DNA from 3 places in the Neisseria sp. HMSC067H09 genome. Region 2 is predicted to be linked to each of the others. Evidence: predicted binding sites of a transcription regulator. Region 2 holds the regulator's gene; each other region holds the start of a gene.

Region 1 (11,004 bases), on a different contig from region 2:
TCGCGGGTGACTTCGACTTCGTTGATGGTGATGAAGCCTGCGCGCGGGTCTTTCAGGCCGGTGCGGACCAGCTCGGCCAGTTCGCGCATGATTTGTTCTTTGACACGGTCTTGGCGGGCATAGCCGCGTTGCGGTTTTCTCATGGTTTTCCTTAAACGGCGGCGGCCGTTTCAACTTTGTTTTCAGACGGCCTGTGTGAAATAAATGCGGTATTATAACGGATATACGGCAATTTGAGGCTGTCTGAAAAGGAGTTTGGCTATGCAGAAAATCAAAATCGGATTGGCGGGGTTCGGCATGTCGGCGCAGGTGTTCCATCTGCCGTTTTGGCGTGCGGATGCGCGGTTTGAAGTCGTGCGCGTGTTTGAACGCAGCGGCAACAAAGCTCAGGCAGTCCTGCCGCAGGCGCAGACCGTGCGCTCGTTTGAGGAGTTGCTTACCGATGATGTGGATTTGGTGGTCGTGACTACGCCGAACCAGACGCATTTCGATTTTGCCGCTCAGGCTTTGCGTGCGGGTAAAAATGTGGTGGTGGAAAAACCGTTGTGCGCCACGGCGGCGCAAGCTCGTGAATTGGCGGAACTTGCCGAGCGGCAGGGCGTATTGCTGACCGTTTACCAAAACCGCCGTTGGGACAGCGCGCCGCTGACCGCCAAAAAACTGCTTTCAGACGACCTTTTGGGCGAAATTGTGGATGCGGAATTCTGTTTCGAGCGTTATGCGGCTGCATTGAACAAAAAACGCTGGAAGGAAACGGGCGAGGCGGGCGTGGGGCTGGTGTACGATTTGGGTTCGCACCTCATGGATATGGCAGTCGATATTTTCGGAATGCCTGACGAACTTTATGCCGATGTGCGCTATCAGCATGAAGGAGCGGTCAGCGACGACAATTTCTATATCGCGCTCTATTACGCCGACGGCAAAAAAGTCGCCCTGACCGCAAGCAAATATGCCCGCGAACCTTTGCCGTTCATGACCTTGCACGGCAAACGCGGTTCATACGTCAAACAAAACGCCGACAACCAAGAAGCCTTGCTGCTCGACGGCGCGCAACCCGTCGGATCGTGGAATCGTGAACCGGAAGACGAATGGGGCATCCTGCATACGGAAATCGACGGAGCGGTCGTCCGCAAAAATATCGAAAGCGTCAGCGGAAATTATGCGGCGTTTTATGAAAACCTTTATGACGCGCTGCAAGGCAAATCTCCCGCAGCAGTGCAACCGCGCCAAGTGGCGGAGGTGCTGGGGCTGCTGGAAAAAGTATATGAAAGCGCGAAATCGGGGTGTCGGGTTAAGGTGTAGGGAGATTAAAAGTTACAGGGAACAGGATTTCTGAAATTTTTTAAAATACAGAAGATTAACTTGGAAGTTGCTATTTTCTCCTATGCCTGTGCGAGGACAAGCTATGGTAGAAAGCCAGACCTTGGCTATTTCTTCGGTAACATTTAAAAATTGCCGTAATTCCTAATTTCCAGATGCCTACCTTTATCGGAATGGCGATGTAGGCATTTCTATCATTTTTAAGGCTATGTTTTCTGTCGAATGCGAAAAGGTCGTCTGAAAACTTTTTAGCGGAACACGCTATATTCGTTTTCAGACGATCTTTCATATTTTTTATTGAAAGACAGGCAGAGGCTTATTCCTCAGGACGTTCGCCGTCGGTGTCGTCCAGTTTGCCTTCGGTAATATCAACGTTGATACCCACGGCGGCGCGGATTTTGGCGTCGATTTCGTTAGCGATTTCCGGGTTTTCTTTCAACCATACGCGGACGTTGTCTTTGCCTTGTCCGATTTTGGCGCCGTTGTAGCTGTACCATGCGCCTGATTTTTCAACGATGTCGTATTTGACGCCGAGGTCGATCAGTTCGCCTTCCCAGCTTACGCCTTCGCCGTACAGGATATCGAATTCGGCTTGGCGGAACGGAGGGGCGACTTTGTTTTTGATGACTTTGACTTTGGTTTCGTTGCCGATAACGTCGTCGCCTTTTTTGATTTGTCCTGTGCGGCGGATGTCGAGGCGGACGGAAGCGTAGAATTTGAGGGCGTTACCGCCGGTGGTGGTTTCGGGGCTGCCGAACATCACGCCGATTTTCATACGGATTTGGTTGATGAAGACAACCAGTGTGTTGGTGCGTTTGATGTGGCCGGTGAGCTTGCGCAAGGCTTGGCTCATCAGGCGGGCTTGCAGGCCAACGTGGCTGTCGCCCATTTCGCCTTCGATTTCGGCTTTGGGTACGAGGGCCGCTACGGAGTCAACGACAACCATGTCCACGCCGCCGGAACGTACCAGCGTGTCGCAGATTTCCAAAGCCTGTTCTCCGGTGTCGGGTTGGGAGAGGTAGAGTTCTTCTACTTTAACGCCGAGTTTGCGGGCGTAAATCGGGTCGAAGGCGTGTTCGGCGTCAATAAAGGCGCAGATACCGCCGTTTTTCTGGCATTGGGCAATGGCTTCGAGACAGAGCGTGGTTTTACCGGAGGATTCGGGGCCGAAGATTTCCACGACACGGCCGCGCGGCAGACCGCCGACGCCTAGTGCCAAGTCCACGCCGAGCGAGCCGGTGGAGATGACGTCAAGGTTTTCTTCTTGCTGGCTGCCGTCCATTTTCATGATGGAGCCTTTGCCAAAGTTTTTTTCAATTTGGGCAAGGGCGGCAGCTAGGGCTTTGCTTTTTTCGTCTGACATGGTGCTGTTCTCGTAAGGGATGTTATCAAAGTAGCTAAGAATTTGTTTAGCTATTATCGCATAAATTAAGAAAAAGTATAGTTTTATTTCGGTTTTATTTCATATTTTGGATAATTTGTTGTTAACTATATGAATTATATGATTTATGAGTTGTATGTTTGGATGTATTAAGAGTGCTGAAAGGTCGTCTGAAAGCGAATATTTCATTTTCAGACGACCTTTTTGAGATTTGAACTCAATAAATAATGTTTTTGCCGTAGCTTTCCAAAATCGATTTGATTTTGAGGATGGTTTCTTTGGGAGGCGGGTGTACGCCGGTGAGTTTGTAGGTGTCGCCGCACAATGCCCATTTGTGCGCGCCCAGTTCGTGATAAGGGAGGAGTTCGACCATTTCGACGTTGTCCATGTCTGAGATGAATTCGCCGAGCAGGTGGGCTGAACGGTCGTCGTCGGTATAGCCCGGCACGACGACGTAGCGGACGCGGGCGGGCTGTTTGCGTTCGGCGAGGTAGTGGGCGAATTTGAGGGTTTTGGTGTTTGGGATGCCGACGAGGACTTTGTGGATTTCGGGGTCGATTTGTTTTAAATCGAGCATGACGAGGTTGGTGTGGTCGAGCAGGTCGTCAAGGATGGAATCGTAATGCAGGGCGTAGCCGTTGCTGTCGAGGCAGGTGTGGATGTCGTGTTCGCGGCAGGCGGTGAACCAGTCGCGCACGAATTCGTATTGCAGGAGCGGTTCGCCGCCTGTGGCGGTAACGCCGCCGCCTGTGGCGCGCAGGTAGTGGCGGTAGGACATGACTTGCTTCATGACTTCGGGCACGGTCATTTCTTGGGCTTGTTCGGTGTGCAAGTCCCATGTGTCGCGGTTGTGGCAGTAGAGGCAGCGCATGAGGCAGCCTTGCAGAAAGAGGACGTAGCGCAACCCGGGACCGTCCACTGCGCCGCAGGATTCTACGGAATGGACGATGCCTTTGCCGTTGTAATGGCGGTGTCCGAGGTCTTTGGCGGGGGCGGGTGTTTCGGGGTTGATGGCGATAGATGTCTGCATGGTGTCTGATGTACCGGATATTGGGGTCGTCTGAAAACTTGTTTTTGTGTTGCAGAGGGTTCTTCTTATTGGATTAATATGCGGGCATTGCGTTCCCTTTTGTGGGAAGTTTATGGGCTGTTTGGGAATAGGTAAACGCGTTTTAGTGATATAGTGGATTAACTTTAAACCAGGACGACGTTACCTCGCCTTAGCTCAAAGAGAACGATTCTCTAAGGTGCTGAGGCACCAAGTGAATCGGTTCCGTACTATATGTACTGTCTGCGGCTTCGTCGGTCTTGTCCTGATTTAAATTTAATCCACTATATCAAACCATTGCTTCAGGCAAAATCAAGCCGGGTTCCGGATAATCCGTCCCCCGGCTTGGTTTACTGTAAACCCTTTGCTTTACATGGTTTGTGTAAAGGTGCGGGTAATCACGTCAAGCTGCTGTTCGCGGGTCAGCGAGTTGAAGCGTACGGCGTAACCGGACACGCGGATGGTCAGTTGCGGATATTTGTCCGGATTGTTCATCGCGTCTTCCAGCGTTTCGCGGGTCAATACGTTGACGTTCAGGTGTTGGCCGCCTTCCACTTCTCCTTCTTCGTGGTGGAAGTAACCGTCCATCAGGCCTGCGAGGTTGCGTTCGCGGGAGTTTTCGTCTTTACCCAATGCGCCTGGCACGATGGAGAAGGTGTAGGAAATACCGTCTTTGGCAAACTCAAACGGCAGTTTCGCTACGGAGGTCAGCGAAGCGACGGCGCCGTTGACATCGCGACCATGCATCGGGTTGGCACCCGGACCGAACGGTGCACCTGCGCGACGGCCGTCCGGCGTATTGCCGGTTTTTTTGCCGTATACGACGTTGGAGGTAATGGTCAACACGGACTGGGTCGGCGTCGCGTTGCGGTAAGTTTTGTGGGTTGCCACTTTTTTCATGAAGCGTTCCACCAAATCGCAGGCAATATCGTCCACGCGGTCGTCGTTGTTACCGAACTGCGGATATTCGCCTTCGATTTCAAAGTCGACGGCAATACCGTTTTCGTCGCGAATCGGTTTGACTTTGGCGTATTTGATGGCGGACAGCGAGTCAGCGGCCACAGACAAACCGGCGATACCGCAGGCCATAGTACGTTTCACATCGCGGTCGTGCAGCGCCATCAGCGCGGCTTCGTAGCTGTATTTGTCGTGCATGTAATGGATGATGTTCAATGCGGTAACGTATTGGGTTGCCAGCCAATCCATGAATTTGTCCATGCGCGCAAAGACCGTGTCGTAGTCCAAGACTTCGTCCATAATCGGTTCGGTTTTCGGACCGACTTGGTCTTTGGATTTTTCGTCCACGCCGCCGTTGATTGCGTACAGCAGAGTTTTCGCCAAGTTGGCGCGTGCGCCGAAGAACTGCATTTGTTTGCCGACCACCATCGGGCTGACGCAGCAGGCAATGGCGTAGTCGTCGCTGTTGAAATCCGGACGCATCAAATCGTCGTTTTCGTATTGGATGGACGAAGTATCGATGGACACTTTGGCGCAAAACTCTTTAAAGCCTTGCGGTAGTTGTTCGGACCACAATACGGTGATGTTCGGTTCGGGAGACGGACCCATGTTGTACAGGGTGTGCAGCACGCGGAAGTTGGTGCGCGTTACCAGCGTGCGGCCGTCCAAACCCATACCGCCGATGGATTCGGTTGCCCAAATCGGGTCGCCGGAGAAGAGTTGGTCGTATTCGGGCGTGCGCAGGAAACGGACCATACGCAGTTTCATCACCAAATGGTCGATAAATTCTTGCGCTTGGGTTTCGGTAATTACGCCGTTTTTCAGGTCGCGCTCGATGTAGATATCCAAGAACGAAGACACGCGACCGAACGACATAGCGGCGCCGTTTTGCGATTTAACGGCTGCAAGGTAGCCGAAGTAAGTCCATTGGATGGCTTCTTGTGCATTTCTCGCAGGACCGGAAATGTCGTAGCCGTAAGAGGCTGCCATTTCTTTCATTTGACCCAAGGCTTTGTATTGTTCGTTGATTTCTTCACGGCGGCGGATAACTTCTTCCAAATCCACGCCGTTTTCCAAATCGGCTTGCAGCGAATTGAATTGATTGAGTTTGTCTTTCATCAAGAAGTCGATACCGTACAATGCCACGCGGCGGTAGTCGCCGATGATGCGACCACGACCGTAAGCATCCGGCAAACCGGTGATCACACCGGATTTGCGGCAACGTCGGATGTCGGGCGTATAAACGTCAAACACGCCTTGGTTGTGGGTTTTACGGTATTTGGTAAAGATTTCGCTGACTTCGGGGTTCAACTCGACGTTGTACACTTTGCACGCGTCTTGTACCATTTTCAAACCGCCGAACGGCATGATCGAGCGTTTCAGAGGCTCGTCTGTTTGCAGGCCGACGATGGTTTCCAAATCTTTATCGATATAGCCCGGTGCATGGCTGGTAATGCCGGACACAACTTGCGTGTCGATTTTGTAGGGTTCGTGCGTGCGGTTTTCGACTTTGATGCCTTCCATCACTTCCGCCCACAGTTTGGTCGTCGCCTCGGTCGCAGGCGCGAGGAAAGACGCATCGCCTTCATAAGGCGTGTAGTTTTTCTGAATAAAATCGCGCACGTCGACATTGGTTTCCCAATTACCGCCGACAAAACCTTCCCAAGCGGCAGGGCGTTGCTGTACATCGGTTGACATATCAAGCTCCTAATTTGTCAGATAGAATTTATAGGTAGAAGAAATTTACCTTTGCAGAATAGCACTTTAGCTCTATGAAGTGTAACGATTGGCGGAGATGTGAACGTTTACCCGATATTTTTTTGACTTACATCAATGAGAACAGTTATTACTTAAAACTACATTTTATTTTTCAAGCCTTTAGCGTGTAAACAAGTGTAGAATATAAAATTAAGCCCTGAAAACTTGTCCGGTTTTCAGGGCTTTTGTATGGGGTTGGGGTTTCATGGGGTTACATATTCTTTAGAAGAAGGTAAGTCGTCTGAAAAACTGAAATACTGTTTTTCAGACGAGCTTGATGCAAAGAAAAACGGCATATCCGAAAAGATATGCCGTTTATGGGTGCAGGGACTGCTATATTTGGCAGTGGTTTGTGTTTTAGTCCTCTTGCGCCGCTGTTTGCAGGTAGTTCGGCAAACCGACTTTGCCGATCAGTTCCTGCTGGGTTTCGAGCCAGTCGATGTGTTCTTCGTTGATGTCTTTTTGTTTTTCCAACAAATCACGGCTGACGTAGTCTTGCTGTTGTTCCGCGATGGCGATGGCAGTGATGAGGGCATCGTGTTTTTCCTGTTCTTTTGTCAAATCGCAGGACAGGATTTCCTCAGTTGATTCGCCGATCAGCAGTTTGCCCAATTCTTGCAGGTTAGGCAGGCCTTCCAAGAACAAAATACGCTCGATTAAATCGTCTGCGGATTTCATTTCGCGGATGGACTGTTTGAAGAAATGTTCGCCCAATTCTTCAAAGCCCCAGTTTTTCAAAATGCGGGCATGCAGGAAGTATTGGTTGATGGTAACCAAGAGCAAGCCCAAGTTTTTGTTCAGCTCGCGGATAACTAAGCGATCGCCTTTCATTTTCAGCTCCTTATACGCTTAATTACAGTTGGCTTTGGTAGTAATTGCCTTCGCCGACGAGTTCGATCAGACGCAGTTGTTGTTCCAGCCAGTGGGCGTGATCTTCTTCAGTGTCTTTCAACTGGGCAATCATCAAATCACGGGTAACGTAGTCTTGTGCTTCTTCGCACAGTTTGATGCCTTTTTTCAACGCGTCGCGTACTTCGTATTCGGTGTTCAAATCCGCTTTAAGGCAGGAAATCACGTCGGTACCGATGTTCAGTTCGGCACGGGTCATTTTAGGCGTACCGCCCAGCATCAGAATACGGCGGATGAAGTCTTCGGCGTGGGTTGTTTCTTCTTCCATCTCATGATTCAGACGCTCGAACAGTTTGTTGTAGCCCCATTCGGAGTACAGGCGTGAGTGGATGAAGTATTGATCGCGTGCAGCCAGCTCGCCGGACAACAGTTCGTTCATATAATCGATAACAGCTTGATTGCCTTGCATAATTCTTTCTCTTTCTTTGAAATTGTAAAGTGTCTGTAAAAAACATTGCGTGTTGTTTCTTGATGGCTGAATTGTATGAAAAAGCCTGACGCTTGACAAATTTTCTATTTAAAATACAAACAATTATCAAAAGAAACAGAAGCCTTAAAAGGTCGTCTGAAAATTCAATACCTTGTTTTATATAGATATTTGTTGCCATTGGTATTAAGAATCCATTTCAACATTCAAAAATATTTACACTTTTTAACCATAAATAAAAGCAAATAAATTACAAAACCCAATCAAATTTTATTATTAATTATTCTCAAATGCTTTTATAGTGGATTAAATTTAAATCAGGACAAGGCGACGAAGCCGCAGACAGTACAGATAGTACGGCAACCGATTCACTTGGTGCTTCAGCACCTTAGAGAATCGTTCTCTTTGAGCTAAAGCGAGGTAACGCCGTCCTGGTTTAAAGTTAATCCACTATATCGTCAAACTGTGCCGCAGTACGCATATAGTGAATGACGGTTGAACCGGGATAAACGCCGTACCGATTCAAATTTAATCTACTCCCCCTCCGTCCAATAAGATGAACCGTGATATAATTACGAGTTACTTTTTGATAAAAATCATTTGAAATACATATCACCATGAAACAAATTCGCAACATTGCCATCATCGCCCACGTCGACCACGGCAAAACCACATTAGTTGACCAACTGCTGCGCCAATCCGGTACATTCCGCGCCAACCAGCAGGTTGACGAACGCGTGATGGACAGCAACGACCTTGAAAAAGAACGCGGCATTACCATCCTCGCCAAAAACACCGCCATCGATTACGAAGGCTACCACATCAACATCGTCGACACTCCGGGACACGCCGACTTCGGCGGCGAGGTGGAGCGCGTTTTGGGTATGGTGGACTGCGTTGTATTGTTGGTAGATGCACAGGAAGGCCCGATGCCGCAAACCCGTTTCGTTACCAAAAAAGCCTTGGCTTTGGGACTGAAACCGATCGTCGTCATCAATAAAATCGACAAACCGTCCGCCCGCCCGAGCTGGGTCATCGACCAAACTTTCGAACTCTTCGACAACTTGGGCGCAACCGACGAGCAATTGGACTTTCCGATTGTCTACGCTTCCGGCCTGTCCGGTTTCGCCAAACTGGAAGAAACCGACGAGAGCAACGACATGCGTCCGCTGTTCGACACCATCTTAAAACACACGCCCGCGCCGAGCGGCAGTGCGGACGAAACGCTGCAACTGCAAATTTCCCAACTCGACTACGACAACTACACCGGCCGCCTCGGCATCGGCCGCATCCTGAACGGACGTATCAAACCCGGCCAAGTCGTTGCCGTAATGAACCACGATCAACAAATCGCCCAAGGCCGCATCAACCAGCTTTTGGGTTTCAAAGGTTTGGAACGCGTACCGCTTGAAGAAGCCGAAGCCGGCGACATCGTGATTATTTCCGGTATCGAAGACATCGGTATCGGCGTAACCATCACCGACAAAGACAATCCCAAAGGTCTGCCGATGTTGAGCGTGGACGAACCGACACTGACCATGGACTTTATGGTGAACACCAGCCCGCTGGCAGGTACCGAAGGCAAATTCGTGACCAGCCGCCAAATCCGCGACCGCCTGCAAAAAGAGTTGCTGACCAACGTCGCCCTGCGCGTGGAAGATACCGCCGATGCCGACGTGTTCCGCGTATCCGGACGCGGCGAACTGCACCTGACCATTTTGTTGGAAAACATGCGCCGCGAAGGCTTTGAACTGGCAGTCGGCAAGCCGCGCGTCGTGTACCGCGACATCGACGGTCAAAAATGCGAACCATATGAAAACCTGACCGTGGACGTACCGGACGAAAACCAAGGCGCGGTAATGGAAGAACTCGGCCGCCGTCGCGGCGAACTGACCAATATGGAAAGCGACGGCAACGGCCGTACCCGCCTCGAATACCATATTCCCGCGCGCGGCTTAATCGGTTTCCAAGGCGAATTCATGACCCTGACGCGCGGTGTCGGCCTGATGAGCCACGTATTCGACGACTACGCGCCTGTAAAACCCGATATGCCCGGCCGCCACAACGGCGTACTGATTTCCCAAGAGCAAGGCGAAGCCGTCGCTTATGCCTTATGGAATCTGGAAGACCGCGGCCGTATGTTCGTATCACCCAACGATAAAATCTACGAAGGCATGATTATCGGCATCCACAGCCGCGACAACGATTTGGTAGTCAACCCGCTCAAAGGTAAAAAACTCACCAACATCCGCGCCAGCGGCACCGACGAAGCCGTGCGTCTGACCACGCCAATCAAGCTGACGCTGGAAGGTGCGGTCGAGTTTATCGACGATGACGAGCTCGTTGAAATCACGCCGCAGTCCATCCGTCTGCGCAAGCGTTACCTGAGCGAACTGGAACGCCGCCGCCACTTTAAAAAGCTGGATTGATTCCACTAGGCTGTTGATGAAATGAAAAAAGGTCGTCTGAAATTTTCAGACGACCTTTTTTACAGAAAATGATTAAGTTGTTAGAGCTTTTTAAAACAGTCATGCAAAAAAGCGAACAGTGTAAGCAATACTAAAATTATTTACGTTTTTTCTATTTATCAATGATGACCGCAACCGCCGCCATGACTTTCTGTAAATTCTATCATTAAATGGTGCTAAAACGACCTAAAACTTTATTTTCTACATTGCTATTTAATACTAAACGAGTTAAAAATTTATCTTTAAGCCAAAATTACAGCGATATTTGAGACTGAGTTATCATGCCTGTCAGAAAAATTCCCAAAAATTACCGCAATATCACCGGAATGGCCGCCCATTCTAAGTCTGTAGGCTGCGCAGCTTATGAATCTTCTTTGGAACGGGATTTCCTTAGTTTATTGGAGTTTTGTCCCGATGTAATCCGCTTCGAGGTACAACCGGTTTCTATCGAATGGTTTGATGATTCCGGCAAAAAGCATATGTACACACCTGATGTTTTGGTGCACTACAAACCTAGTCGGCAACCTGTTACGATAATTCTCTATGAAGTCAAATACCGAAGCGATTTGAAGAAAAACTGGTCAGTATTGCAGCCAAAATTTAAGGCAGCAAGAGCATTTTGCCGACAAAAGGGCTGGATGTTCAAACTGGTCACTGAAGTTGAAATTCATACAGTCTATCTTCAAAACGTGCGATTTCTGCTGCCCTATATGCGGAATGCCGTTGTGCATGAATA
Region 2 (11,004 bases):
AGTTGTTCCAAGTCGGCAAGTTCGTCTTTGAAATAGCGGTCGAACGGGATACCGAACACGCTTTCGTAGATTCGGTAATCCAAGGCGAAGCGGCACATCAAATCTTGGATGATATTGCGGCGCAAAAGGTCGTCCTGATTGAGTTGGTAGCCGCGCATGATGGGCAGGTGTCCGGCATCGAGCGCGGCATAGTAGGCGTCGATGTCGCGTTCGTTTTGGGAGTAGGTGCTGCCGATTTTGCCGATGGAAGATATGCCGATGGCGACCAAATCGCAGTCCGCGTAGGTCGAGTAGCCTTGGAAGTTGCGCTGGAGGAAGCCTTCTTTGAGGGCGATGGAAAGTTCGTCATCGGGTTTGGCGAAGTGGTCTATACCGATGAAGACGTAACCGCGTTCGGTCAGGGTTTGGACGCAGTATTGCAACATATCGAGTTTTTCTTCGCTGCCGGGAACGGCTTCGGTATCGATACGGCGTTGCGGCTTGAAGATATGCGGCAGATGGGCATAGTGATAAAGGGCAAGGCGGTCGGGATCGAGCGACAAGACAGTGTCAATGGTGGTTTTGATGCTTTCGGCGGTTTGATGCGGCAGGCCGTAAATCAAATCGACGCTGACGGATTTGAATCCGGCTTCACGGGCAGCATCGATGACTTCTTTGGTTTCGTCATAGCTTTGGATACGGTTGACTGCTGCCTGCACTTTGGGATCAAAGTCCTGAATGCCGACGCTCATGCGGTTGAAGCCGAGCTTGCCGAGCATGAGGACGGTTTCGCGGCTGACTTTGCGCGGGTCGATTTCGATGGAGTATTCGCCGCCGGGGATAAGTTGGAAATGTTTGCGTATCATGCGGAATACGCGTTCGATTTGGTCGTCGCTCAAGAAAGTCGGCGTACCGCCGCCGAAGTGCAGTTGCGCAAGCTGATGCCGTCCACCCAGATGCGGGGCGAGCAGCTCCATTTCTTTTTCAAGGTATTCGATGTAGGCATCGGCGCGGCTTTTGTCTTTGGTGATGATTTTATTGCAGCCGCAGTAGTAACAGATGGTGTTGCAGAAGGGGATGTGGATATAAAGCGAAAGGGGCTTGTTCAAAGCCCCCATACCGCGCTGATTCAAGGCATTGATATATTCGGCTTCGCGAAATCCGTCATGAAAACGGTCGGCTGTGGGGTAGGAAGTGTAGCGCGGACCGCTGGAAGGAAGGCTGGCGATGAGTTCGCGGTCGAACTCAGGCTTGTCATCGTTTCTATTGTGATTATTTTGTATCGGTATTACTTTCATGGCGTGTGCGTGATTAGAGTAATGAAGTTAGGCAATTTTCGGATAGTTTGGTAGAATGCCACAGTATGATAAACCTGTCTTGATATGTGTCAATAACTTACGTAATCATGACAGGATAAAAACCTTAATTTTAAGGGTGTTTTATGACCACACACAATGCTATGCATCAGATGAAAACCCTGTGTTCTTCCTGTTCGCTGCGTGAACTCTGCCTGCCTGTCGGGCTTTTGCCCAATGAGTTTGCACAATTGGACGCGGTCATCCGACAGAGCCGCCGCTTGAAGAAGGGTGAATATCTGTTCCGCACCGGTGAGCCTTTCGCGTCGCTGTTTGCCATCCGTGCCGGTTTTTTCAAAACCACGGTTGCCAGTCAGGACGGTCGCGATCAGGTTACCGGCTTTTTTATGTCCGGCGAACTCATCGGTATGGACGGCATTTGTTCCCATGTCCACAGCTGCGACGCGGTGGCTTTGGAAGACAGCGAAGTGTGTGAGCTGCCCTTCACCCACATCGAAGAGCTGGGGCACAACATCCCCAGCCTGAGAAGCCATTTTTTCCGGTTGATGAGCCGCGAAATCGTGCGTGACCAAGGTGTGATGCTGCTTTTGGGCAATATGCGCGCCGAAGAACGTCTGGCAGCGTTTTTGCTGAACTTATCCCAACGCCTTTACTCGCGCGGATTTGCCGCTAATGATTTCATCTTGCGGATGTCGCGCGAAGAAATCGGCAGCTATTTGGGACTGAAACTGGAAACCGTCAGCCGCACACTGTCCAAGTTCCACCATGAAGGTCTAATTTCGGTCGAACACAAACACATCAAAATCCTCGACTCGCAAGCCCTCAAAAAAATGGTGTCCGGCTGTTCGCACGCCATCTGATAGATACCGAGACTATTTTCAAACAGAATCCAAGGTCGTCTGAAAAATTTTCAGACGACCTTCTTCATAAAAACCAATTATGAAACACAAGAAAAAACTCATTACCTTGACCGCTGCCTGCGCCCTGCTCACCTACTGGCTCTATCCCGACCAACATCCCGTTTACCCCGCAAGCGACCATTACGACCCGAAAACGCAAACCTTCTTCAACCCCGAACCGCAGCAGAAACCGACCGGCCTGACCAGCGCATTTTGGAAGATTCTGACCGACCCGCAGGCAACGCGCCCGCCCAAACCTCTGCCTACCGTCAAGCCCGATTGGCAAACCTTCCTCGCCGCACCCGAAGGGAAAAGCCGTTTCGTCTGGTTCGGGCATTCCACCCTATTGATGCGGATCGGCGGGCAAACCGTCATTACCGACCCCGTTTTCGGCAATTCCCCATCCCCATCACCATGAAACGCTTCCAGCCTGCCCCCTCAGAAATCGACGAACTGCCGCCCGTCGATGTCATCCTGATTTCACACAGCCACTACGATCACCTCGAAAAAGACAGCGTGCAAGCACTCAATTCAAAAGGCAACAGCCATTTCATCGTCTCACTCGGCATGGGCGTACTGCTGAAAAAATGGGGCGTGCCGCAAGAGCGCATTACCGAACTCGATTGGTGGCAAAGCACCGAACGCAACGGCATCCGCTACACCGCACTACCTGCCCGTCACGATTCATCCCGAACCCTGACCGACCACAACCAAGCCCTGTGGTCCAGCTTTGCCATCGAACACGGCAGCGAAAAATTCTATTTTCACGGCGACTCGGCACAAGGCAGCCATTTCGACAAAATCGCCGAAAAATTCAACGGGTTTGATATCGCGTTCATCGAAAACGGGCAATACAGCGAACATTGGCCCAACAACCACCTCTTCCCCGAACAAACCGCCCTCTATGCCGCGCAGCTTGCCCCCAAACGCTTCATGCCCATCCACTGGGGCGCCTACGCCATGGCACTGCACGCTTGGAACGAACCCCTGCTTCAAAGCATCCCGCTGGCACGCAGCTTGGGTGTCAATCCGTTGACTCCGCTAATGGGACAAGTCTTTGATGCCAATACCTCCACGCAAGACTGGTTCGCAGAGCCTTTAGAATCAAGCTGCTGCACAGTTTATTGAAAATTTCCATCATTTTTATTAATTTAATACAAAGAAATTCTTATGCAAAAAACTTCGCATGTTATCCCTTTATTATTCACAGTTTTCATTGCTTTACTCATCGTCTGGTCGGGTATCAATCCGTCCGACCGCGCTGTTTGGTACGCCGAAATCATTCCTGTTTCGATCGTATTTATCGCACTCATCGCTACCTACCGCTGTTTCCGTTTCAGTAATCTGGCTTATGTATTCATGAGTTTCTGGCTGATTATGCATACCATCGGTTCTTACTACACTTTCGCCGATGTGCCCTTCGATTGGGCAAACCGCCTGCTTGCGCCGTTTTTAGGCGAAGGACGCAACCATTTTGACCGCGTCGGACACTACATCATCGGTTTCTACGCCTATCCGATGGCAGAATGGCTGTTGCGCCGTAAACTCTGCCGTCCTGCGCTTGCCCTGTTTTTCTCCTTGTTCTTCATCATGAGCGTGGCAGCGGCTTACGAAATCATCGAATGGCAGTATGCGGTGATTGACGGCGGCGAAGCAGGTTTGGAAGTACTCGGTTCGCAAGGCGATATTTGGGATGCGCAAAAAGACATGCTCGCTGATACGCTAGGCGCGTTAACGTCACTGGTAGTGTTTATATTGACACGACCGGATAAGCGTTTGAAAACAGGTTGACAGGTTTTAAAGAAATGGGAAAAACAATAGGTCGTCTGAAACCTTATTTCGGTTTTCAGACGACCTTAAGGAAGCTTAAATCATTCGTTGTAAATTAACGGTCGATGTTAACGGGTTCGCAGTTTTTCACGATGAAGCGGTTGCGTGAGTCGGTTACGCCCACAACTTCGGAAGTGGTGTGGGTGTTTTTGTCGATGTAACCGGCAGACATAGAGAAGCCGCGTTTGTTGGTGAAGGTTGTACCGGTGCTGTCTGATTGACGTTTGTCAACGCGCAGGCTGATTTGTTTACCGGCTGCATTTGCAGATGCGCCAACTGCATTACCACTGCGGTCAAATTCGTAAACGACATTCAGTTTTTTACCGTTGTCGCATTTGTAAGGAACGTAGCCAGCAGGAGCAGCAGCGGCAGTCATGGAAACACCGGCAGTCAGAACGGCTACAATAGCGGCAGATAAGAATTTCATCTGGTATTACTCCATAAAGTGAGAAAAGAGTGATGTGTGGCGTGGACTATCCGGCGCCATCCTTGCTTTGTTTTGAAAGCAGAACATATTTTATCCGTTCCGAAAAAATATACAATATGCAGATATGCAAAGCTATACAAAGAAATTTTCGAGAAGGGTTATTCTGGTTGTACGAAATTAAATAAGTTGAAAATTTATCATAACAAAATCACTTATTTTATTGTTTTTCTTTTATTTTCGGGTATTGATTTTTTTATAAAAGTTTATCATCAAAGCAAGTACCTGAAAGCCTCTGCACAACACTAACCCCAAATTAGATATTAAGTATGTTGTTTTTCGGGTGCTGCCCTGATTGGGTATAAAAAGCGATACAAGGTCGTCTGAAAAAGGTTTCCAGCCACAAAATGCTGATGATTGGAGATTTTCGATTCGGTACAGCTTATTTTTAACATATTTCGGCATGAAATATCCGAAATGTCTGTTAGATAATCTCTTGATTTACGTTAAAATATGCCTTTTTTTGTGAAGGTCGTCTGAAAAAAGACGGAGAGAATAGATGTCTGAACAACATACACACGCTTCGACTTGGAAAAGCAAAATCAATGCGCTGGGGCCCGGAATCATGATGGCTTCGGCGGCGGTCGGCGGTTCGCACCTGATTGCCTCGACGCAGGCGGGTGCGCTTTACGGCTGGCAGCTTGCGTTGATTATCATTTTGACCAACCTCTTCAAATATCCGTTTTTCCGTTTCAGCGCGCATTACACGCTGGATACGGGCAAAAGCCTGATTGAAGGCTATGCGGAAAAAAGCCGCGTTTATTTGTGGGTATTCCTGATTTTGTGCGTTATCTCGGCAACGATTAACGCGGGTGCGGTCGCCATCGTGACCGCCGCCATCGTCAAAATGGCGATTCCTTCGCTGACGCTGAATGTCGGCGCAATCTCCGCGCTGATTATGGCTTCCTGCCTGATTATCCTGGCAAGCGGACGCTACAAAGCCTTGGACAACGTTTCCAAAATCATCATCGTCAGCCTGACAATCGCCACAGTCGCCGCCGCTGCCATCGCCATGTCGCGCGGCATGCAAATGAAACCCGACTTTATCGAGCCTACCCCATGGACACTGGCAGGCTTGGGCTTCCTCATCGCGCTGATGGGCTGGATGCCTGCTCCGATTGAAATTTCCGCAATCAACTCTTTGTGGGTAACGGAAAAACAACGCATCAATCCTTCCAGCTACCGCGACGGTATTTTCGACTTCAACGTCGGCTACATCACCAGCGCAGTGTTGGCGGTCGTCTTCCTTGCCTTGGGCGCGTATGTGCAGTACGGCAACGGGGAAGCAGTGCAAATGGCGGGTGGCAAATACGTCGGGCAACTGATTAATATGTACGCCGTCACCATCGGCGACTGGTCGCGTCCGATGGTCGCATTCATCGCCTTCGCCTGTATGTACGGCACAACGATTACCGTAGTGGACGGCTACGCGCGCGCGATTGCCGAGCCGGTGCGCCTGCTGCGCGGCAAAGACAAAACAGGCAACGTGGAACTGTTCGCCTGGAACGTTTGGGTCGCAGGTACGGGCTTGGCAGTGATTTTCTGGTTCAACAGCGCAATGGCGGAGCTGCTCAAATTCGCCATGATTACCGCCTTCGTTTCTGCCCCCGTGTTCGCTTGGCTGAACTACCGCCTCGTCAAAGGCGACGAACGCCACAAGCTGACGGCAGGCATGAACTTCCTCGCCATCCTCGGCTTGATTTACCTGACCGGGTTTACGGTTTTGTTCCTGCTGAACCTGACAGGCATCTTGGCTGCACCTAAGTAAGCCGAATCAAAACAAAGGTCGTCTGAAAACCGGATTTTGGTTTTCAGACGACCTTTTTGTTATGGGTTGGTTTTGGGAAGAAGTTATTTATTGGTATAGGCGAATGATATTACGAAGTTCATGATTATAATCAATAATTCGTAAAACCTATTTGAAATAAGATGAAAGAAGGTCGTCTGAAAATCTTAGTTTGAGATTTCAGACGACCTTCTTCAGTAGGGCAGACCCTTACGCTTCTTCCGCTTTGCTGCGGATAATCAGAAGCGGCAGGTGGCTTTGGCGCATAACGGTTTCGGCGAAGCTGCCCATCAGGAGGTGCATCAGACCGGTGCGGCCGTGTGTGCCGAGTACCAGCAGGTCGGCGCCGTTTTCATCGGCGTAATCGACCAAATCCTGCGCCATTTCGCGCGCGCCTTTGTTGGCGACCAGCAGGTGTTTGACAATATTTTCCACGCCGTTTTCGCGGGCGGTTTTTTCAGCGAAGTCCAAGACTTCGTTGCCTTGGGCGACGGCGGCGGCCTCGTAGCTCTCGTGTTGCAGGAATTCGGGGGCGAGCGCCATGTATTCGGCGGGGTTGGCGACGTGTACCAAAGTCAGGCGGGCGTTGTTGACGCTTGCCAACTCGGCGGCGTGTTTCAGGGCGTTGAGGGAAGTTTCGCTGCCGTCAACGGCTACAACCAGATGTTTGTACATAGTTCATTCTCCTTTTGCGCCGCAGGCGGCACTTTGTTTCATGCGGTTGGGAAGGGTCCGATATGAAACGATTATAGACTCTTTCGGGCTGCTGCAACAGCCCGTCTGCTTTCCAGTATAATATGTGTCGCATTCGTCCGCAGCGTTTTGCGTTGATTTTCATTCATTTATTGATATATCACAAGGTTGGGTATGAACGACACCGTTTTTCTTCCTTCGCGCCGTTTCGGCGGTATTGCCAGACTCTACGGAGATGAAGCACTGGCGCGGTTTTCGCGCGCGCACGTCTGCGTGGTCGGCGTGGGCGGGGTAGGTTCTTGGGCAGTGGAGGCTTTGGCGCGGACGGGCATCGGTCGTTTGACCTTGATTGATTTGGACAACGTCGCCGAGTCCAATGTCAACCGCCAGCTTCATGCGCTGACCGACGATTTCGGCAAGGCGAAGGTAACGGCGTTGCGCGAACGCATTGCCCAAATCAATCCGCAATGCGAAGTGGAGGAAATCGAGGATTTTGTGACGGAAGACAATCTGGAAACGCTTTTCAGACGACCTTTCGACTTTGTGATCGACGCGATAGACCAAGTGCGCGTCAAGGCGGCGATGGCGGCTTATTTTGTGCGGCACAATCAGCCGTTTATCCTCAGCGGCGGCGCGGGCGGACAGAAAAATCCGGCATTGATTCAAACCGCCGATTTGAGCCGCGTAACCCACGACCCGCTGCTTGCCAACCTGCGCTACACCTTGCGCAAACGCTACGGTTTCAGCCGCGATACCAAAGAAAAAATGCGCGTGCCGTGTGTGTTCTCGACTGAGAACATTACGCCGCCGCAATCTGGCGAAGCGTGTTCGACCGATACCGCGCCGCAAGGGCTGTCCTGCGCGGGCTATGGCGCGAGTATGCTGGTGACGGCTTCGTTTGGGCTGTATTGTGCGCAGGCGGCGGTAGAACATATTGCGGGACGGAAGTGAGATGAATCGATTTTTTAAAGCCTACTTTATCAGTAGCCTGATTTATGCGGTTGTCTTCGGTTTGCTGGTATACAGTGTCGGTTTGCTGTTTTCAGGATTCGAATGTTTTGATATTGACGCTGACAATGAACAGTATGCAGAGTATTGTTCACGAGCTCATGAAATGTCGGCTTTTGAGAAAGTGTCTTTGAAGTTTTTCTTCTTTCCGTTTTTATCTGTAATGTTATTGTCCCTACTCAATGCCGGCATTATGAAGTGGACCAAACGCTGTACAACTTCGATGACTCTTGCCTTGCCTATTGTCGAATGGTTGATTGTTTGGTTTGTTTTTTTACTGTGGGAGTGGAGTAGTCTGGATAGTAGTTGGACGGCAATAACGGGACTTCTTTTTTTCGGATTGCCTGTTTATGGCATGGCAGCAGTTCAAGCCCTGAGTGTGCTGGTCTCTTCTGCAAATGCCAATCAGAAAATTTGATGTGGGTTTAAGCCTTTTGAAATTTATTTTTTCAGACGACCTTTTTTGCCTATGAACCGATTTTTCAAAGCCTATTTTATCGCCAGCCTGATTTATGCGGTGTGGTTCGGAGTGTTGATGTATGCCGTCGATCCGATGTTTGGCGCAATGGGATGCGACATGCAGTCGGGCGATTATTTGTGTTTTCAGGACGGCTCTCCGCGGCCGTTTACCAATTTCCTTTATCCTTTCCTGTCCGTTCCGATATTCAGCCTTTTGCACGCTGCCATCATGAAGTGGCGCAAACGCTGCTCGGTCGGGATGATTTGGTTTTTGGTCGGCTGCGAATGGCTGCTATTGTCGGTTTGGATAATCGCGATGCTTGCGCGCGATGGCTTTGTGTTTTCCCGCGATGCCGTTACGGTGCTGACCGGTTCGTTTTTCGCCGTTTTGCCGCTGCTGGGCATGGCGTTGGCGCAAACGCTTGCCATTGCCATCGCTTCTTTGAAAAGCCAACGCAAAAAAGGCTGATTTTTGTTTTGCCGCATTCGTTTTGACGAAACCCGCTGCGTTTTCAGACGACCCCGTTATTGATTAACCATCCATCGAACCTAATAAGAAAAAGCTCCTCTAATCATGCCTTCAGAACACCTTATTCCTTCCGCCGCGGCAACGTCGTCTGAATACACTGTCGCGTGGGTATTCGGCCAACCCGTAACCGATTTGCCGCAGGATTTGTTTATTCCACCCGATGCTTTGAAGGTTGTCTTAAGCAGCTTCCAAGGGCCGTTGGATTTGCTGCTTTACCTTATCCGCAAACAGAATATCGACGTTCTCGATATTCCGATGGTGAAGATTACCGAGCAATATCTGCACTATATAGCCCAAATGGAAGCGTATCAGTTTGATTTGGCGGCGGAATATCTTTTGATGGCGGCGATGCTGATTGAAATCAAATCTCGCCTGCTGCTGCCGCGTCCCGAAGAGGTCGAGGATGAGGAGGCGGATCCGCGTGCCGAGCTGGTGCGCCGCCTTTTGGCTTACGAACAGATGAAACTGGCGGCGCAGGGTTTGGATGCGTTGCCGCGCGCGGGACGGGATTTTGCTTGGGCGTATCTGCCGTTGGAAATCGCGGTCGAAGCGAAGCTGCCGGAGGTGTATGTCGCCGATTTGACGCAGGCGTGGCTGGGCATTTTGTCGCGGGCGAAACATACGCGCAGCCATGAAGTGATTCAGGAAACCATTTCCGTGCGCGCGCAGATGACGGCGGTTTTACGTCGTCTGAACGAGAGCGGGATATGCAAATTCAGCGATTTGTTCAAACCGGAGCAGGGCGCGGCGTATGTGGTCGTCAATTTCATCGCGCTCTTGGAGCTTGCCAAAGAAGGCTTGGTCCGCATCGTCCAGCCGGACAGCTACGGCGAAATCGAAATCAGCCTGAAACAGGAAAATTTAGAACGCCCGGAAGCGGAAGAGGGCGTTTCAGACGACCCCTCTGCCGACGTTGAAGGCGAAACGGCATGATGATTTCACGCTTGGCAAACCCATACCCATTTCCATCAACTGTCCTTTATATAGTGGATTAAATTTAGATCAGGACAAGGCGAGGCAACGCTGTACTGATTTAAAGTTAATCCACTATAAACAAACAGGTACGAATTTATGAACAGTGTTCCCCCGCTCAACCGTAAAGCCTCGCTGTGGGCGGTCGGTTTGATGTTGTTCGCTTTGTTTTTCGGTGCGGGCAATCTGATTTTCCCCGCTTATCTCGGACAACAGGCGGGGGAAAGCTGGTTCTCTGCGATGACTGGTTTCCTGTTGACCGGCGCGGGTCTGCCGCTGTTGGGCGTGATTGCCATCGGCTATTCCGGTTCGCGCGACGTGCAGGCGCTGGCATCAAGGGTTGCACCCTGGTACGGCGTAGCGTTTGCCGTCGCGCTGTATTTGTCCATCGGGCCTTTGTTTGCCATGCCGCGTACGGCGACGGTGTCGTTTGAGATTGCCGTTGCGCCGTTTTTGAATGAAAGCCAGAAAACAGTCGGGCTGGCGGCGTTCAGCGTGGCGTTTTTCGGCGTGGCGTATTGGCTGTCGATGTCGCCGGGCAAGCTGGTGGACCGCATCGGTAAAATCCTGACCCCCGTATTGCTTTTGACGATTGCCGTTTTGGTCGGCTACGCCGCGTTGAATCCGATGGGCGTTCCCGCTGCGGCACAAGGCGATTTTGCCCTCCGTCCGTTCATAAAAGGCATTTTGGAGGGCTACGGCACAATGGACGCACTCGCTTCGCTGGTGTTCTCCATTATCGTCATTGACGCCGTGCGCGCGATGGGCGTGGACAACCGCTCCGAGCTGCTGCGGACGACCGCCGTTTCAGGCATCGTCGCCGCATCTTGTCTGGCTTTGGTGTACCTCTTCATCGGCTATATGGGCGCGACCAGCGTGTCAGGTTTGGGACTTCAGGAAAACGGCGCGGAAGTGTTGTCGAAAACCGCGAATTTCTACTTCGGCGTCCCCGGAAACATCCTCTTGGGCGTCATCGTCCTGCTCGCCTGCTTGAGTACCGCCGTCGGACTGATTACATCATGTTCCGAATATTTCAACCGCCTGTGTCC
Region 3 (11,004 bases), on a different contig from region 2:
GTGTGGACTGGGACGTCGCCGAAGCCCTCGCGCCTTTGGGCGGCAAGCTGCACGTCGGCAAAGACTTCGATGCCTTCGTCGCCGAAATCGTGAAAAATGCCGAATCAGGCGACCATATTTTGGTGATGAGCAACGGCGGTTTCGGCGGGATACACGGGAAGCTGCTGGAAGCGTTGAAATAAGGTCGGTTGAAAGTTTGGAATGATTGAGGTCGTCTGAAAACCGGAGTTTGGTTTTCAGACGACCTTTTTGTTGTGGGTTGGGGATGGATAGATTGGGTTGTCAACCCTGATATTTTCGGTGATTTGAAGGATTTATTGGGATATAATTTATCCCGCGCTTACTGAAAGTGTCGAAGTAAAAATAAGGTCTCTTGAATGTTGAAATAACTTGAAGAATATATATATATCATATATTTAATATCATAGGAGGATTTTATATGGAAAAATTTGGTGAAGACATTTTGTATCATGGAACAAACGTAAAATTTAAGAAATGGAAAGTAGGTCATCAAGCACATAACAAAGGATATAAAGCACATTCCGCTTTATTTTTTACAACAGACAAAGAATATGCTAAGGGTAAAGAAGAAAATAAAAATAAATATTTAGCTAGTTTTAAATATAAAAAAGAAGCATGTAAAAAAATATTAGATTTAAGAAATTGTTCTGATGATGTTTATGAAAAATTTAGGAACCATGTGATTGAAAAATACCCTGTGATTAATGAGTATTTTGGCTTGATATCCGATTCGTCTCAATGGAAAAAGTTCTGGCAAGAAGGAAAAACTTTTAAATTAGTTAGTCCATCTTCTGATCAGATTAAGTACCATCATTCAAATTTCCAGAGTACAAATAACCAATACTCTCGGAATTTTTTGCAGGGGAAAACTAGAGAATTAATAGAGTATTGGATTTTGGCTGCAAGAGATTTGGGATACAACATTCTTATTTGTAACGAATGGAATTCGTTTGGACTTAAAGAGCCTAAAACGTCTTTATGTATTGCTATTTTAGATTTAAATATTATCGAAGATGAGCCAGATTGGCTAAATTAAATAATAGTTTCCTAAACATCCGATATAAGTATCTGAAGTACATTGCTGTTCCAAATTAAAAAGGTCGTCTGAAACCATTTCAGACAACCTTTCTGCTTCCTAGCTATCCATATTTAACCGCAACCGCCGCATTTGCCGCAGCCGCTGCTGCAATCGCGTTTTTTCGGTTTGAATACGAATTTTCGCAAGAGGAAGAATATGCAAGTGAGCATAATCAAGCCGACGATAATATATTGAGTCATGACGATAGTATCCTTGAAGAAATTTGGTAAACCACAAATGCGGCAAAATAAGCCATCAGGAACAAATAGCCTGTAATCATAAGCATATTTTTCGTGGATTTGGTTTCGCGTTTAATTACGGTTAAAGTCGCGGCACACATCGGAGCATACACATACCAAGCCAAGAAGGCAAAGGCGGTTGGCAAACCCCAGTTGTTGTGTACGATCGGAATCAGCGCGTTTTGTACGGCGTCTTCAGACGACGCGCTGACGGCATAGACCGTACCCAGTGCGGCAACAACGACTTCACGCGCGGCAATGCCTGGAATCATGGCGATACACATTTCCCAAGTGAAGCCCAGCGGGGCGAACAATGGTTGGATAGCGTGGCCGAGCATACCCGCCAAGCTGTAGTCGATTGCCGCGCCTGTTGCACCTGCGGGCGGTTGCGGCCAGCTTACCAAGCCCCACAAAACTACGGCAAGGGCGAAGATAATCGTACCGGCGCGTTTGAGGAAGGCTTTTACCCTGTCCCACAGGCTGGTCATGATGTGTTTGAAGTTGGGCGTGCGGAAAGTCGGCAGCTCCATCAAGAGCGGGAATTGCTGCACGTTGCCTTTCATACGCGCCAAGCGTTTCATGATATACGCTGCCAAGGCGGCAGACAGGATGCCTGCGAGATAGAGGATGAACAGCGTCAGTCCTTGCAGGTTGAAAATCCCGCCTACGGTGCGATTAGGAATGACGGCGGCGATAATCAGCGCGTAAACGGGCAGCCGCGCGGAGCAGGTCAGCAGCGGGGCGACGGCGATGGTAACGAGGCGTTCGCGCGGGTCATTAATCGTACGCGCTGACATAACGGCGGGAACGGCACAGGCGAAACTCGACAGGAGCGGGATGAATGAGCGTCCGGACAGGCCGCTTTTCGCCATCACGTTATCCAGCAGGAAAGCCGCACGCGGCAGGTAGCCTGAGTCTTCCAAAAGCAGGATGAAGGCGAACAAAATCGTAATCTGCGGCACGAACACCAACACGCTGCCCATACCGGCAATGACGCCGTTGACGAGCAAGTCGCTGAGGATGCCCGGCTCCATGTTGGCGCCTATCCATTCGCCCAGCGCGGTAAAGCCGCCTTCGATGGCGTCCATAATCGGCGCCGCCCATGTGTAAACCGCTTGGAACACCATAAACAGGATGACCAGCAGCATAATTATGCCCCAGACGGGGTGCAGCACGATGTCGTCGAGTTTTTTGTGCCATGCGGGCAGCGTCATCTGGGTGCGTACCACTTGTGCCAAAATCGATTCGACTTCTTGATAAAGTTTGTCGCTATCCAGCGCCTCGAGCGTGCGTTCGGCAGAAGCGGGGTTGGCGGGGAAAGAGCGTTTGCGCGGCAGCTTCGCCACGGCTTCGCGTACCGCCTGTACGCCCGACGCGCTCACTGCGACTGTTTCCAAAACAGGTGCATCCAACAACTCGCTCAGTTTGGCGGCATCAATATTCAAACCCCTTCTGCGGGCAACGTCGCTCATGTTCAGCGACACCACCATAGGCAGTCCCAGCGTTTTCAGTTCCAAAATCATGCGCAGGGTCATACGCAGGTTGGTCGCGTCGGCAACGGCGATGATGGCGTCGGGCGGAATGCCCAGCTTGCCTACGGCGACATCTTTCGCCACCGCTTCGTCGGGGCTGGTCGTGCGTAAGCTGTATGTGCCCGGCAGGTCGATAATGCGGACGGCCGCATCGTCGAGGAAGGCACCCTCGCGCTTATCGACCGTTACGCCCGGATAATTGGCAACCTTGGCATGTGCGCCGGTCAAACCGTTGAATAAAACGGTTTTGCCGCAGTTTGGCGCGCCAATCAAGGCAAAATAGCTTAGTTCCATGAATTGAACTCTCCTTTTTTGATTGTTTGATAAGTTTGGAGTGGGATTTGGGGGAAAGGTTTTGAAATTGTGTTTTCAGACGACCTAGGTCGTCTGAAAAGGATGGGGCGGTCAGATTAAATCCGCCTATGCCGCATTTTCAAAATAGAAGCCTGCCTGCGTGTACGGCGGTCAGCCGTCAATCACATGGCACATAATTTTTCCCGCCTCTTCCTGCCGTAACGAGAATTGCGACTGGTTGCCCAAACGTACGGCAAACGGGCCGCGTCCGAATCCGCCGACGGCAATCACTTGCAACGGCATTCCACTTGAAAAGCCCAAGTCGGCAAGGCGGCGTGTAACCAGCGGGTCGAGTTCGCCGAAAGTCGAATTGGGGACGATGGAGTCGATGTGCGCGACTGCGCCTTTACTGAGTTTTGACAAAGGTATGGCAGACATAGTGTGTTTTACTTTCGTTGTCGATTGAAAAAAGAGACGGCAAGTAAAGACGAATCAGACACAGGGTAGCCAGAGGCATATCCCAACGCCCGTCCCCGCAAAAGAAGTAGTTTTGATTGTTTATCACTTTGTTTAATTTTGATAATAAATCTTGTTAACGTAAAAATCAAATACAAAGCGACCAAGTTCCTTATTTTCAGACGACATATTGCGACAAATCAAAGAAAGCGAATGATTCGTTGTGAAAGTCAGGAAGGGCTATTGATAAGGTTTTCGTTTGGATGTTTTATGAAGGACTGAAGAGCAAAGGAGCGAATGATGAAAATCTACACCGCCGCAGAAATGCGCGAACACGAACAAATGGCAGTCGATAAAGGCACGACTTTCGAGCAACTGATGGAAAACGCGGGACAAGCCGCCGCGACTGATTTGCTGCGCCGCTTCCCCAAAGCAGGGCGCGCGTTAATCGTTTGCGGCAAGGGCAATAATGGCGGCGACGGTTTGGTTATCGCGCGCGTGTTGTCGGGGCATGATTGGCAGGTAGATGTCGCTTTCGTCTTGGGAGACAAACTGTCGTCGCTGGCGCAGTTGAATCAAGAGCGTTTGAATCATTTAGACGGTGTCAGCTTTATCCGCACCAATGAACTGGAAGGTCGTACCACAGGCAGGCTTCGCACTCTGAAAACAGGTTACGACCTCGTTATCGAAGGCATTTTCGGAACAGGCTTCAGCGGCGCATTGCCCGAAACAGCCGCCGCCGTCTGCCGCCTGCTGAACCAAGCCGACGGTTTCAAAATCGCGCTGGACATCCCGACCGGACTGAACTGCGACACCGGCGAAGCAGACAAAGACACCTTCCGCGCTGACCTGACCTACGCCTTCGCCGCCTACAAACCCGCGCATATGACTGATGCAGGCAAAGCATATTGCGGCGAAACCGTGTGTTTGGATATTGGGATAGAGTAGCCCTCTTCTGGGTTTAGATAAAAACGTCGTCTGAAAATATGGCTTTAGCAAAGTCTGCTCTGCCTGTTTTCAGACGACGTTGTTTTTGAGATTGGATATGGAATAAAGTCCTGCAATATGGAAGAAGCCGATACGATCGGAAAGTATATCGTGCAGAAAAACTTCCGAGTGCTTTAAATTCCCAATCGATATGAAATCATCGGGCATTGGCCGAATTTTGGGGTTTATAACCAAAATCGCTAAACCCGAAAGCAAACATTATTTCCGTCGTCTGAAACGTCGGTATAAAGTGTGCCTGTCAAATATTTGGAGAACAAAATGACTGTCCGCACAACCGCCCTTTTCGCCGCCGCCGTTTTAGCGGCATGCTCGCCGCAATCCGAACAAAACACCGCTTCACCGTCTTCTCCTGCGGCAGACGGCAAAGGTGTCAAACTGTTGAATGTTTCTTATGATGTGGCACGAGATTTTTATAAGGAATACAACCCTTTGTTTGTCAAAGAATATCAAAGCAAACACAAGGGCGCAGACATAGACATTCAACAGTCGCACGGCGGTTCCAGCAAGCAGGCATTGTCTGTTGCCAACGGCCTGGCGGCGGATGTCGTTACCATGAACCAGACTTCTGACATCGATTTGTTGGCTCAAAAAGGGCTGATTAAACCCGATTGGGCAAAACGTCTGCCGGACAATGCCGTTCCCTATACCAGCGTAACCGTTTTCCTTGTCCGCAAAGGCAATCCCAAACAAATCAAAGACTGGAACGACTTGGCGAAAGACGGTGTCAAAATCGTACTTGCCAACCCGAAAACTTCCGGCAATGGCCGCTATGCTTTCCTTGGCGCATACGCTTACGGTTTGAAAGCCAACAACGGCGATGAAGCCAAAGCGCAGGAATTTGCCGCTTCCGTCCTGAAAAACACGCCTGTGTTTGAAAACGGCGGACGTGCCGCCACGACAACATTCAGTCAGCGCAATATCGGCGACGTTTTGGTTACCTTTGAAAACGAGGCGAATCACGTCAGTAAAAAACTGACCCAAGATCAGTTTGAAATCGTTTATCCGAGCTATACCATTCTGTCTGAAACCCCTGTTGCCGTTGTGGACAGCGTTGCCGACAAGAAAGGTACGCAGGAAGCCGCTAAGGAATATTTGGAATATCTATGGAGCAAACCCGCGCAGGAGCTTGCCGCCAAACTCTACCTGCGTCCGCGCAATGCCGAAGTCTTCGCCGCACACAAAGCAGATTTCCCCGAAATCGAAACCTTCAGCCCCAACGAAAAATTCGGTACATGGGATGAAATCATGAAAAAATTCTTCGCTGACGGCGGTCTGGTCGATAAACTGTCGCCCAAAAGATAAGTTGGTACTTTGATAAGAAAAACGTCGTCTGAAAACCGGCTTGAGCAAAACCTGCCATGTCGGTTTTCAGACGACGTTGTGTTGAGATGTGATACAGTCGGGGGCGGTTACGCTTTTATCGGTATATGTTTCAACCGAAAATCTTATTTCTATGATTTAGAGGTGCGGTCATGCTTTCTTTTGTGTTGCCAACCAGCATACGGCCGATCCGATGCATACCATCGCCGCACCTTGCCAAAATTCCGTAGGAAGCGGTGCGTCGAGCAGGAAGGATGAAATCAGGGCGGAGAAAACGGGGATAAAATAAGATGCGCCTGCCAAAACGGTCATATTGCCGCGCGAGATGCCGATGTTCCACACTGCATAGCCCAAACCCATACAGGATGCGGCAGCAAGCGCATATAAGATTGATTCGGTATCGAAATTGAGGCTGCCGTAGCTGCCTGCAAAATATTTAGCCCACAGGACGCAGGAAACGAGGAAAAAGAAAAAGCCGACAGCATTGCCCTGTGCCTTAACCCGCGCGGTCAGTGTGCAATATGCCGCCCAAAACAGCGCGTCCAAGAGCGCCATGATATAGCCTGCGGGATTGGCGAGGACATTGCGGTAAATATGGGCTGGGGACAATCCGCCTTCCCCGCCCAAGACGATGGCAATGCCGATGAAGGATAGTGCAAAGCCTATGGCGATCCACCATTTTGCCGGCTGTTTGTTGAACCAGACCGCGCCGATGATGGTAAAAGTCGGCCATAAATAATTGACCATGCCGATTTCGACGGTTTGTCTGGCGTTGTCCGCATATCCGATGGAAAGGGACAGGCACAATTCGCAGCCGACAAAAAAGATACCTGCCCAAAAAAGGTAATTCCGGCTGAAGCGGCGCAAATCGGGTTTGCCGAAAATCAGCAGCAGCAATATCGTGGCAAGGCTGTACATGACCGCTGCGCCGCCTACCGCCCCCATGTGCAGGCTCAAGGTACGGATTAACCCGATGACGGAACTCCAAAAACAGACGGCGAAAAGGCCGATGAAGGTGGCCTGTTTCGGGGAGATGGGATAGGCGGTAAGACGGAACATGATGCGGTGTATTGGAAGTGCGGATGGAATGGCGAGAGACGGTAATGTTTTTGTTTGAATCTGCCTGTCTGCGTGTTCAAAAAGGCCGTCTGAAAACATCGCTTCATTGAATGATGCTTTCAGACGACCTTTGTATCGTTTTGCGGGAATCTAGGAGAAACTTGCTCTTTTTTAGAGAGTGATTCCATAGAAAAACGAAGGTTTTTTCAAGGGCGAATTATAATGGAATAGATGGGAGGCAAACAAGGTGGCATAATGCTTGAATCTTATTTTTATCTCTACAAAAAAGGTCGTCTGAAAATCTGTTTCAACGAAATGAAACGTTGATACCCGTTTTCAGGCGACCTTGTGTTTTTGTGGAAGGATTAATAATCGACCTTAATCTTGGGCGTTTCCTGCGCCGCTTCGTATTCTTCTTCCAGCTCAAACCGCAGCGGATACAAATCCAGCTTTTCCATCAGCAGGCGGTCGCCGTCTTCGTCGGGGTTTTCGGTGGTTAAGAGTTTGTCGCCGTAGAAAATTGAGTTCGCGCCCGCCATGAAACACATTGCCTGCATGGATTCGGGCATATTGCTGCGTCCTGCCGACAGGCGGACATAGCTGTGCGGCATGGTAATCCGCGCCACGGCGATGGTACGGACGAACTCCGTCCAATCCAAATCTTCGGCATCGGCAAGCGGCGTGCCTTCCACTTTGACAAGCTGGTTAATCGGCACGCTTTCGGGCTGCGGGTCGAGGTTGGCGAGGCTGGCAATCAGTCCGGCACGCTCGGCGCGGGTTTCGTTCATGCCGACGATGCCGCCGCAACAAACTTTCAAACCGGCATTGCGGACTTTGCCCAAGGTATCCATGCGGTCTTCGTGTTTGCGGGTATGGATGATGTCGTTGTAGCGCTCGGGGTCGGTATCGAGATTGTGGTTGTAATAGTCCAAACCTGCTTTTTTGAAGTCTTCCGCCATGCCGTCTTCGAGCATACCGAACGTGCCGCAGGTTTCCATGCCCAATCCTTTGACGGCTTTGATGATTGCGGAAACCGTTTCCACGTCTTTGGGTTTGGGGCCGCGCCATGCCGCACCCATGCAGAAACGGCTTGCGCCGCGCGATTTGGCGATTTTGGCTTTTTCAACGATTTCATCTACATCCATCATCTGCTCTTTGCCCAGATTGGTGTTGTGGTGCGCTGATTGCGGGCAGTAGGCGCAGTCTTCGGGACAACCGCCGGTTTTGATGGACAACAACGTGGAAAGCTGGATTTCGCGCGGGTTGAAATTCTGGCGGTGTATTTCGGCGGCTTGGTAAACGAGGTCGAGGAATGGAAGTCCGAACAGGGCTTCGACATCGCATTTTTTCCAATAGCGCGCGGTCGGATGCGGCTTGCGCTCGGTCTTACGGCGCAAGGCGACGGGAGAGATGGTCATAGTGTGTTCTTTCGTATTTACAGCGGCGCAATGACGCTGACTGCCTGACTGCCGGCGCAATGACGGCAGCGGCACGGTTGGAGTGAAACGTCGTCTGAAAACAGACGAGGAGGAAGTGTAACGCGTTTGAAAAACGGGGGCAAAAAAATTCTAGTCGGCGGTCAGCAAAGGCTTGACAAATTCTGCTTATTTTTTGGGAATTTTATCTGCCTGTTTTTTAATCAATTATATTTTCTTCTTTTATATCAATTATTAATTTGATATATCCACAGCGGAATTCACATAAAGCATGGATAATCGGAAGCAAGGTAAGGAGGTATTTTTTTATCTGGTCATTCCAATTTTCAGAATATTGGGAAAAGGTCGTCTGAAACATACACGGTAATTTCAGACGACCTTTTTACATTTAATTTTTACACCTGTCAGGCTTGATGAAGTTTGCGGATATAGTCCACTTCTTCTTTGCTGCCCATGAAGACGGCGACGCGTTGGTGCAATCCGACCGGCTTGACATCCAGCATGTCGGTCTGTCCGTCGAAAGCTGCGCCGCCTGCCTGTTCCAAAATCAGGCTCATCGGGTTGGCTTCGTACATCAGGCGCAGTTTGCCCGGTTTGGAGAGATCGCGTTTGTCTTGAGGGTACATGAACACGCCGCCGCGCATCAGGATGCGGTGGATTTCGGCAACCATGCTGGCAACCCAGCGCATATTGTAGTTTTTACCGCGACTGTCGGTTTCACCTGCCAGCAATTCGTCGATATAACGTTGGACGGGCGGCAGCCAATGGCGGCGGTTGGACATATTGATGGCAAATTCTTTGGTGGTTTCGGGAACGCGCGGATTTTCATTGGTCATCACAAAATTGCCGTCCTCGTCCAAAGTAAAGACGGAAACACCGTGTCCGACGGTCAAGACCAGTTGGGTTTGCGGGCCGTATAAAACATAACCTGCGGCAACTTGATCTCGGCCTTTTTGCAAAAATGACGCCGTTTCCAAATCGCCTTCGGGTTTCTCCAAAATGGAAAAAATTGTGCCGACGGAGATGTTGACATCAATGTTGGACGAGCCGTCCAGCGGGTCGAACAAAACCAAATAGCGTCCGTCAGGATGGGCGGCGACAAAAGTGTCTTCCTCTTCGCTTGCCAAACCGGCAACAGACGGATTGTCTTTTAAGATACGGATAAGAATATCGTTGGCGATAACGTCGAGTTTTTTTTGGTCTTCACCTTGGATGTTGCCTGTACCTGCCATACCCAAAACGCCTGAAAGCGCGCCGAGGCGGACTTTTCCGCTGATTTCGCTGCAGGCGGAGATGACGGATTCCAATACGCTGCCTAATTGTTCGGGCAGGGCGTTTTGCTGTAAATGTTCCGGAAGGAATTGCGCGAATGTGGTCATGTCAAACTCGATTTCTTGAATGATTTTGAAAAACGTCCGAAGAAGGTTCAGACGAGGTTTGAAGAAGGAGAGAGTGTTTATTTGCTGTCTGAAGCGGCGCGCTTGCCGTCCAATCCGACAGTTTCTTTCAAACAGTCCGTGGTGCTCTGTTTGATTTGTTCTTTGACGTTTTCACTGATATTGCCCGACAGGATGGCAGACATATCTTCCACCGAAATGCGGTCTGCCATCTTTTCGGCAGTGCAGGTGCAGACTTGAAGTACGGTTTCTTCCGAAAGCAGGCTTGTTTTCGGTACTTTGGCGACGCATTGCTCCGTTGCGCCTTCGACAAAACCTTTGCGGAATTCGCTTTTGAATTTGTCGGTAACGCTGTCGGAAGACCCGTCTGAACAGGCGGTCGCGGCAAGGGCGAGGAATAAGGATAATACGTTGGTTTTTTTCATCATCGGACAGGAAGGATAAGTTTGGTTCATTGTAATTTAAAACCGCTGCGCCTGCCAGCCGGAGGTGGCAAGGCTTCAGACGACGTAGGTTAGCGCAACTTAAGGTATAATGACGCCCCGCCCGCATCGGTGGCTTCCGTTTGCAGGCAGAAGAATAACAAGAAAGAGTATCAGGAATATGTTGAAAAAATGGCTGAACAAAGTTTTGTCCGGCAGACAGAGCAGGCAAACCGAGGTTCGCAAAGAAATCATCCCCGCTGAAGAATACCGTATCAGCGCGGATATGATCAGTTTTGCAGCGGAAAAAACCGTCAAACGTTTGCAAGAGGAAGGATTCAAAGCCTATATCGTAGGTGGGGCGGTCAGGGATATGCTGTTGGGTGTAGAGCCTAAAGACTTCGATGTCGCCACCGATGCCACGCCGGAGCAGGTGAGAAAAATTTTCCGCCGCAGCCGCATCATCGGCAGGCGTTTTCAAATCGTCCATGTCATGACAGGTCCGGAAACCATAGAAGTAACGACATTCCGCGGCGGCGGCAAGGTGCAGCAAAACGCGCACGGCAGGATTATGAAAGACAACACTTATGGCAGCATAGAAGAAGATGCGATGCGCCGAGACTTTACCTGCAATGCGTTGTATTACGATCCGATACGCGAAGAAATTTTGGATTTCCATAACGGCGTCAACGATATAGCCGACAGAAGCCTGGTTATGATAGGCGATGCTGCGGAGCGGTAC

The links. The regulator FNR, encoded in region 2, switches genes on or off when oxygen is low (the NO sensors DNR and NnrR bind a similar motif). The targets are predictions, from matches to a motif close to TTGATNNNNATCAA.
Region 1: the regulator FNR is predicted to act here: its motif matches at 6,527-6,540, upstream of pflB (formate C-acetyltransferase).
Region 3: the regulator FNR is predicted to act here: its motif matches at 3,811-3,824, upstream of HMPREF2954_RS01570 (FeoA family protein).

What each region holds. Positions count from the first base shown of each region.
Region 1 is NZ_KV814860.1:28,071-39,074, forward strand. It holds gene rbfA (30S ribosome-binding factor RbfA) at 1-143, opposite strand, end outside; gene HMPREF2954_RS01625 (Gfo/Idh/MocA family oxidoreductase) at 262-1,302, shown strand; gene recA (recombinase RecA) at 1,637-2,683, opposite strand; gene pflA (pyruvate formate lyase 1-activating protein) at 2,919-3,731, opposite strand; gene pflB (formate C-acetyltransferase) at 4,119-6,404, opposite strand; gene bfr (bacterioferritin) at 6,822-7,295, opposite strand; gene bfr (bacterioferritin) at 7,318-7,782, opposite strand; gene typA (translational GTPase TypA) at 8,418-10,229, shown strand; gene HMPREF2954_RS01665 (heteromeric transposase endonuclease subunit TnsA) at 10,550-11,004, shown strand, end outside.
Region 2 is NZ_KV814894.1:205,300-216,303, forward strand. It holds gene hemN (oxygen-independent coproporphyrinogen III oxidase) at 1-1,277, opposite strand, end outside; gene fnr (fumarate/nitrate reduction transcriptional regulator Fnr) at 1,421-2,155, shown strand; partial or broken gene HMPREF2954_RS04830 (MBL fold metallo-hydrolase) at 2,235-3,322, shown strand; gene HMPREF2954_RS04835 (DUF2238 domain-containing protein) at 3,365-3,985, shown strand; gene HMPREF2954_RS04840 (ACP-like domain-containing protein) at 4,080-4,451, opposite strand; gene HMPREF2954_RS04845 (Nramp family divalent metal transporter) at 5,008-6,276, shown strand; gene HMPREF2954_RS04850 (universal stress protein) at 6,505-6,969, opposite strand; gene HMPREF2954_RS04855 (tRNA threonylcarbamoyladenosine dehydratase) at 7,162-7,938, shown strand; gene HMPREF2954_RS04860 (hypothetical protein) at 7,940-8,413, shown strand; gene HMPREF2954_RS04865 (hypothetical protein) at 8,465-8,923, shown strand; gene HMPREF2954_RS04870 (segregation and condensation protein A) at 9,029-9,916, shown strand; gene brnQ (branched-chain amino acid transport system II carrier protein) at 10,055-11,004, shown strand, end outside.
Region 3 is NZ_KV814860.1:14,466-25,469, forward strand. It holds gene mpl (UDP-N-acetylmuramate:L-alanyl-gamma-D-glutamyl-meso-diaminopimelate ligase) at 1-182, shown strand, start outside; gene HMPREF2954_RS01560 (hypothetical protein) at 440-1,057, shown strand; gene HMPREF2954_RS11310 (FeoB-associated Cys-rich membrane protein) at 1,171-1,299, opposite strand; gene feoB (ferrous iron transporter B) at 1,296-3,164, opposite strand; gene HMPREF2954_RS01570 (FeoA family protein) at 3,336-3,602, opposite strand; gene HMPREF2954_RS01575 (NAD(P)H-hydrate epimerase) at 3,921-4,568, shown strand; gene HMPREF2954_RS01580 (sulfate ABC transporter substrate-binding protein) at 4,887-5,930, shown strand; gene yddG (aromatic amino acid DMT transporter YddG) at 6,099-7,007, opposite strand; gene bioB (biotin synthase BioB) at 7,373-8,425, opposite strand; gene HMPREF2954_RS01595 (class 1 fructose-bisphosphatase) at 8,848-9,822, opposite strand; gene HMPREF2954_RS01600 (hypothetical protein) at 9,900-10,295, opposite strand; gene HMPREF2954_RS01605 (polynucleotide adenylyltransferase PcnB) at 10,444-11,004, shown strand, end outside.